2 linked regions of the Chloroflexus aurantiacus J-10-fl genome follow. The protein of the gene in region 1 interacts with the protein of each later gene in a pairwise test. Links are inferred from orthologs where the notes say so. Each region holds a gene or a part of one and is shown on either strand. Other genes may lie near its edges.

Region 1 (3,537 bases):
TGCGCCTGACACCTGCTCCCCGCCGGCAGGTCAGCCCCGGAGAGGCTTCCACGAAGGGTGGCAGGGTTTCAACCCGCCGATCCGTGCCAACCCGCCGCTCCATTAACCCGCCGGCGCAAAAACCCGCCAACCCTTCCCCTCGCTGCCCTTCACCACACCGTTTCCGCCCCCTGCCGGGCTACCGTTGAGTACGCTCAGCCCTGTCGGTCAGGTAGGCTGACGCCCTCCCTCACGACCTGCACGCCCCGCCGGGGCTATCCATACGTGCGCCTGACACCTGCTCCCCGCCGGCAGGTCAGCCCCGGAGAGGCTTCCACGAAGGGAGGCAGGGTTTCAACCCGCCGATCCGTGCCAACCCGCCGCTCCATTAACCCGCCGGCGCAGAAACCCGTCAACCCTTCCCCTCGCTGCCCTTCACCACACCGTTTCCGACCCCCGCCGGGCTACCGTTGAGCACGCTCAGCCCTGTCGGTCAGGTAGGCTGACGCCCTCCCTCACGACCTGCACACCCCGCCGGGGCTATCCATACGTGCGCCTGACACCTGCTCCCCGCCGCCAGGCAGCCCTGCCGGCCTTCCACGAATTGAGGCAGGGTTTCAACCCGCCGATCCGTGCCAACCCGCCGCTCCATTAACCCACCGGCGCAGAAACCCGTCAACCCTTCCCCTCGCTGCCCTTCACCACACCGTTTCCGACCCCCGCCGGGCTACCGTTGAGCACGCTCAGCCCTGTCGGTCAGGTAGGCTGACGCCCTCCCTCACGACCTGCACACCCCGCCGGGGCCTATCCATGCGTGCGCCTGACACCTGCTCCCCGCCGCCAGGCAGCCCTGCCGGCCTTCCACGAATTGAGGCAGGGTTGCAACCCGCCAATCCGTGCCAACCCGCCGCTCCATTAACCCGCCGGCGCAAAAACCCGCCAACCCTTCCCCTCGCTGCCCTTCACCACACCGTTTCCGCCCCCTGCCGGGCTACCGTTGAGCACGCTCAGCCCCCTTCCCTCCGCGCGGTCAGCCCTGCCGGTCAGGTAGGCTGACGCCCTCCCTCACGACCTGCACGCCCCGCCGGGTCTATCCATACGTGCGACTGACACCTGCTCCCCGCCGGCAGGTCAGCCCTGCCGGCCTTCCACGAATTGAGGCAGGGTTTCAACCCGCCGACACGCCGGCCCCGATCCCGCACGTGGGCCAAGCAATATCCGAGTTGTGGGTAATGCATAGGAGGAAGCCGGAGGTGAGGGTGTTCATGACATCTCCAAGCCCTATCTCCTATATACGCTCACAAATTCTGTCCAACCTTGCCCCCCCACGGGGAGAGGCATCTAGCCATCCCTGTGGTGCCAACAACTATTGGTAGCCTCGGCAACGATGAACAGTATCGGTTAACCCAAGTTGCCACCTATGCTATGAGCAGGCTACGGAGGCTGATTGCCAGGATGAACAGCACGACGTTGCGCGTACCACCGTGCGGCGTACCTGCCTGAACGACGTGGGGAGCATCCAATTCCTATCGACGCGCTACGCCACGCCTCACGACAGCAACTCAGGCTATAACCATCCGCTGTGTTCTCCGTGCCTCTGTGGTGACAAAGGTAGCAACTTGAGTTATCGGTTAAGACTTGGTATCACACGCCGCTACTCTAGCGTCACCGGCAATGTGCTGGCTGCAAATGATGCGACAACGCGGGTGAGATTATCCTCACCCGCGTATGCATCAGAGACTAGCACTAGAAGGGAATATCTTCGTCTTCGATAGGTTGCGGCTGATTGCGAGCAGGGGCACGGCTAACCGGTGGTCGGGTAGAAGGAGCACTGGTTGCCGAACGTGAAGGTGTGGGTGGTACCGGTGGCGGTGTCCGCCGCACCGGCTCGTCCATTGGCTCGTCGTATGCCGGTTCAGCATCAGGTATTGGCCCACGCTCACCTTTGGGGGAGAGAATGATCATATCCTGGGCGATCACCTCAGTCGTATAGCGATCCTGCCCATCGCGATCCGTCCACTTGCGGGTCTGAAGGCGACCCTCGACGTAAACACGGGTACCTTTGGTGAGGTATTGATTGCAGATTTCACCGAGCTTGTCCCATGCGACGACGCGGAACCACTCGGTCTCTTCGTGTGTATTGCCGTCTTTATCGCGCCACGTGCGGTTGCTCGCCACCCGGAATGTGGTAACTGCGCTTCCCTGTGCGGTGTAACGCATCTCAGGATCAGCGCCGAGATGGCCTGTCAATTGAACCTTGTTCAAATCCTTCGCCATGATACCCTCCTCGTTACTCGTGTGTTATCGTCCCAACTGTACCGAACCGAGCGAGAGCTTTCCCGCACGATCTCGAACTATTGTGCGAATTATAGCATATGCTCTGTCGCATCGTCAAGAGCATAGCATTGCAATCATGTGACAGATTTGTGATGTTGTTACGACAGGCCAATATCGAAACCGGCTTCAAGGTCACGCCGTGAGTAGCGGCGGAACGCGAGCACGGTTGTGGTGTGGCGCACACCAGGAATACGGGCGATACCACCAGGAACAGCTTCATCAAGCGATTCGTAAGCGTTGACCCGCAGCACCGCGATGATGTCGTAGTCACCGGTGACGGAGTAGACTTCGGCGACGTTGGGAAGTTCGGCGACTTCCTGGGCAATATCGCTGATGCGTTGTGGTTCACAGGTGATAAATACGAAGGCAGTGACCATGAGCGCACTCCTGAATGACGGATCCGAGGACAGGTAAGCTAATGATACCAGATTCTACCTGTACGTGCTGCTGTCGTCGATACTGGCCTAAAAAGGTTCAGGTGGTCGGGCACGCCAAAGCATGGGTGTTAACCAGTACCAGAGTGTGTTGAGCATGACCAGTAAGCCAGCAGCGAGAACGCTGAGCCGTCCTGCCCACCCTCGACGCCAGAGGGCATCGCAAGCGGCAGCACAGCCGGTTGCTACCACCCAACCGAGAGCCATCAGGTAGCGAGGACTGTTGGAGATTTGGGTGATAAAGGGCAGAATAGCGAAGATGAGCGCAACAACGAAACTCAGTCCCATCAGTCCAGTCGTGATTTGCCAGCCCTGCCGCCGATACAACAGCCAGAGGCCACCTATGGCAAACGGGATCGGGAAGAATCCATAGTGGGCAATCAGGCCGGCCTGCCAGAGGGTGTTCCAGAGAGCAGCTCGACTAATTGGTGGTCGTCCGGCAACGGCAGTTAAGCCACCACTGCGTGCTGTGTCCAGTTGGGCCAGGAACATCGGCAGGTAAGCGCTGTAGAAGAAGACAATCGCAAAGATCGCTCCGCCAGCGATAGCCATCGTTAGTGGACGGCAAACACGCTGTGCCCACGGGGCATTCAACCAGCCAGCCGACCAGACGATGCCAAGTAGCATTCCCAGTAAGGCACCACTACTAATCAAAAACCCAAAATGACCGAGAAAGACCATCGCACTCAATGCTGCCAGACCCACTATCCATTCACGGTAGCATTGACCGGCCTGCCACTCTTCCCATGCTCGAATAACTCCCCAAATCAAGAGCAGGTAGAGGCTT
Region 2 (3,702 bases), 3.9 Mb from region 1 along the record:
GGCACAGGCGTATGGCCCATTGCTGTTGATGATCGGCGGTTGGTTCACCGGTGGCTGGGCAGGAAGTCTGGTTTTGCTGGTCGGAATGGTATCCTGGCTGGTTGGCCTGCTGTTTTGGGGAACGCTGTATCAACGGTTTTACCGGCTCAACCCACTGCACGCCGTTCTCTGGCCGGTCGGTTTGCTGATGTATTTGCTGATTGCCGGGTATGGCATTCTGCGCGTTCGATTAGGACAGGGAGTGGTTTGGAAGGGGCGGCGGTATGCCGGTTAGCCGGGGTGGTGGGCCGATACCTATCGGCCCACCGGTGCTGCTCATCAGGCCAGCTTGAAGTCAATGTGCAGGAATTTGCGGGTTACCGGATGGCGTTGCACGACATAAATCACGACCGGGTATGTCGTACCTTCGATGTCGAGGTTGAAGGACTCGCCTTTCGGCACCGTTCGGAAGATCTGCTCGAAATCGCGTTCGTTGATCTGAATCGCCGTGGTTTCAACGCCTTTGCCGTAGAAATTAGCCGGCAAAATTCCTTCCCGACGGAGTGTTTTGACTTTTTTGCCAAAGATGTGGCGCCGCTGAGCTGTCAGGGTAACGTTTGCCATAGTTTGCCTCTCTTTAGTATTTACGGAGGGGAGAAGCCAGCCCGTTGCCGGCCCGAGACCCTCCAGCGATCCGAAGGGATAGTATATCATAAAGCCGGAATATCGCTGCAATCTGAGGTGATTCGTTGTCTATGAATCCTGTCTCTGAACTGGTGGCTGATGTGGCCGTCCTCACAGACTCCTTGCCATCCCAACACCAGGGCATCTTCTCGTACCGTGTACCTGATCATTTGCAAGCGGCCATCGCGATAGGACAACTGGTGTGGGTACCGTTGCGCCAACAGCAGGTTCAGGGGGTGGTTCTGGCAATGCAGCGCCGCACTGTCAGTGGGTTGCGCGATCTGATTGACCTGGTCGATCCTGATCTATCGATCCCACAACTGACGATTCAATTAGCGCATTGGGTGGCCGAGAACTGCTATACAACGCTGGCAGCGGTGCTTGATCTCTGTTTGCCGCCAGGCATGATCCGGCAGGCGGTGACAACCTGGCGGGCAACGGCGGCAGGGCTTACGTGTGAATTGGGTGCATTACCAGAGCGTGAGCGGGCGATCCTCTTTTATTTGCGTCGGCACGGGGAATTGAGTGAGGCCGACTTGCGGGCGGCGCTGCGCGGAAGTGATGCAAATCTGCGGGCTGCGTATCGGTCATTGGCTGAACGAGGTCTGATTACACGCCGCTTGCGTATCGATCCACCGCGAGTACGTCCCCAACAAGAGCAGTTTGTCCGGTTAACGTTGCCCGATCTCGATCAAGCAATAGCCGAACTGCGCCGTGCACCCAGACAGGCAGCAGCATTGCGCTGGCTGGCTGAACGGACGACAAGCGATCCTCCTACGGTGAATGAATTACGGCGGGCGACAGGTATTGACAGTACAGGGATACGTGCGCTTGAACGGCGGGGTTTTGTACAACTGGTTGGTCGTGAAATCTATCGGGATCCACTGGCAACAGTACATCCGGCCACCGATACACCGCCACCATTGACAAGTGCTCAGCGGGTAGCGTATGAGACAATCGTGACTGCGCTTGAAGCCGGTACGGGCGGAAGGTTTCTGCTCTATGGGATCACCGGTAGCGGGAAAACTGAAGTCTACCTGCGACTGATCGCTCGTGCGTTACGGCTTGGCCGACAGGCATTGGTACTGGCGCCGGAGATTGCCCTCACGACCCAGTTAGTCCGTCGCTTTGTGGCTCGTTTTGGTCATCAACTGGCGGTCCTGCATAGCGGGTTAAGTGATGGTGAGCGCTACGATGAGTGGCGGCGATTGCGGCGGGGTGAAGCCAGGGTGGCTATCGGTGCACGTTCTGCTCTTTTCGCACCATTACCCGATCTTGGTCTGGTGATTGTCGATGAGGAGCACGAACCTGGCTACAAAAGCGATGCAGCACCTCGTTACCATGCGCGTGATGCAGCATTACACCTTGCCGATCTGGCCGGAGTAACGGTCGTCCTTGGTAGTGCGACCCCAAGCGTTGAAACCTACTATGCCGCCCGCAATGGTCAGATTCAGTTGCTCGAATTACCAGAGCGAATTGGTGCCCAGATTGGCGTTGATGGTCTCGTTCACAGTCGCCCCTTGCCGCTGCCGCCAGTGCGTATTGTTGATATGCGGCATGAGCTACAGCAGGGGAATACATCTATCTTCTCGATCAAACTGCAACACGCGCTGGCGCAGACCCTTGCCCGTGGGCAACAGGCGATCCTCTTTCTCAATCGCCGGGGAGCCGCTTCCTTTGTTTTTTGTCGGGATTGTGGTTACGTTGCCCGTTGTGAACGGTGTGCCGCGCCACTCACCGTTCATTACGATACGGCAACCACTGCTGAAGCCGGCGAGTCGGTGCGCGTTTTAATCTGCCATTCATGCGGTCAGCGCACGGCTACGCCGGTAGTCTGTCCACAATGTCTCAGTCACCGCATTCGCGCCTCGGGTATCGGCACACAGCGCGTTGCCGAGGTGGTACGTGAATTGTTTCCCGATGCACGGGTAGCACGCTGGGATCGGGATAGTATCAGTGGAAAGAATGCCCATGATGCCCTGCTAGAAGCAATGGTACGCCACGAGATCGATGTGCTGGTCGGTACGCAGATGATTGCGAAAGGGCTTGATCTACCTCTGGTTGGGTTGGTCGGTGTGGTATTAGCCGATACCGGTCTGCATCTGCCCGACTTTCGTAGTGGCGAGCGGGCATTTCAACTTCTGACCCAGGTTGCTGGACGAGCAGGGCGACGGAGTGAAGGGGCGCAGGTCATTATTCAGACCTATCAACCCGATCACTATGCACTTCAGGCCGCCTGTGAGCACGACTACCGGGCATTTTTTCGGGAAGAGATCGCCTTCCGGCGGGCACTGGCTTATCCGCCCTTTGGCCGATTGGTACGTTTCGTCACCACCGCAGCAACCGAGTCAATCTGTCGACGACAGGCCGAACAGCTTGCTGTTACCTTGCAGACGTACATCACCGGTCGTGATTTGGTCGGCTGGCGTCTGATCGGACCGGCGCCGGCATTCTTTCGCCGACAACGTGATCGGTGGCGCTGGCACGTGTTGTTGCGGGTGCCACCGGCTACAGACATCCGGGAGATACGTCTGGCCCTGGACGCGGTTGGCCCGTTGTACGGTTGGGTGATCGATATTGATCCGGTGCATGTGTTGTGAGGGAGGGGGTGAGCACGGTGAGACTCTAAGAGTTTTCAATACTGATCGTAAGTCTAAGTATTGTCTAAGAGTGGCGCCACACAAAGACGACATCTGAACCATACTCTCACAGCTATATCTCCAGGTACAGGTCATAGTTGCCAACCCAGATCGCATCGAGTAGAATTTCAGCATCGTGCAACAGTTGCCAATCCGGTGGGGGGTAATGGACGAAGACCGGTCTGTCGCGGCGCACACATGGCATATTCAGGCATTAGGTGCGCTTCGAGTGGATGCAGGTCAGGGCTTTTCAAAAGTTTCATAATCGAGTAGCGTGAACTGAAAACGGTGGGTACGTGGCGAAGCAAGGTGTGAAGGGTGGGCGATGGGAAGCGCGCTGGACGCCGTGCGCCAGTTCACCGACTCGCGGTCTCGGCAAGAGTGGATCTATACGTTGTGG

What was found.
Region 2: the proteins of CAUR_RS04555 (region 1) and priA interact in binary tests that used the Escherichia coli proteins (3 or more experiments, as listed by UniProt). The link is inferred for Chloroflexus aurantiacus J-10-fl from one-to-one orthologs.

The regions. Positions count from the first base shown.
Region 1 is NC_010175.1:1,194,047-1,197,583, forward strand. What follows is about bases 492-3,425. They hold CAUR_RS04555 (single-stranded DNA-binding protein), read right to left. Parts: upstream 2,257-3,425; coding sequence 1,726-2,256; downstream 492-1,725. Other genes in these bases: CAUR_RS04560 (Lrp/AsnC family transcriptional regulator), read right to left, coding at 2,415-2,693; CAUR_RS04565 (glycosyltransferase family 39 protein), read right to left, coding at 2,781-3,425. Outside these bases: more of CAUR_RS04565, read right to left, coding at 3,426-3,537. UniProt on the Escherichia coli protein: Plays an important role in DNA replication, recombination and repair. Binds to ssDNA and to an array of partner proteins to recruit them to their sites of action during DNA metabolism. Acts as a sliding platform that migrates on DNA via reptation.
Region 2 is NC_010175.1:5,126,343-5,130,044, reverse strand. What follows is about bases 400-3,498. They hold priA (replication restart helicase PriA), read left to right. Parts: upstream 400-734; coding sequence 735-3,263; downstream 3,264-3,498. Other genes in these bases: CAUR_RS20170 (50S ribosomal protein L25), read right to left, coding at 400-603. In the rest of the region: CAUR_RS20175 (glycosyltransferase family 2 protein), read left to right, coding at 1-274; more of CAUR_RS20170, read right to left, coding at 319-399.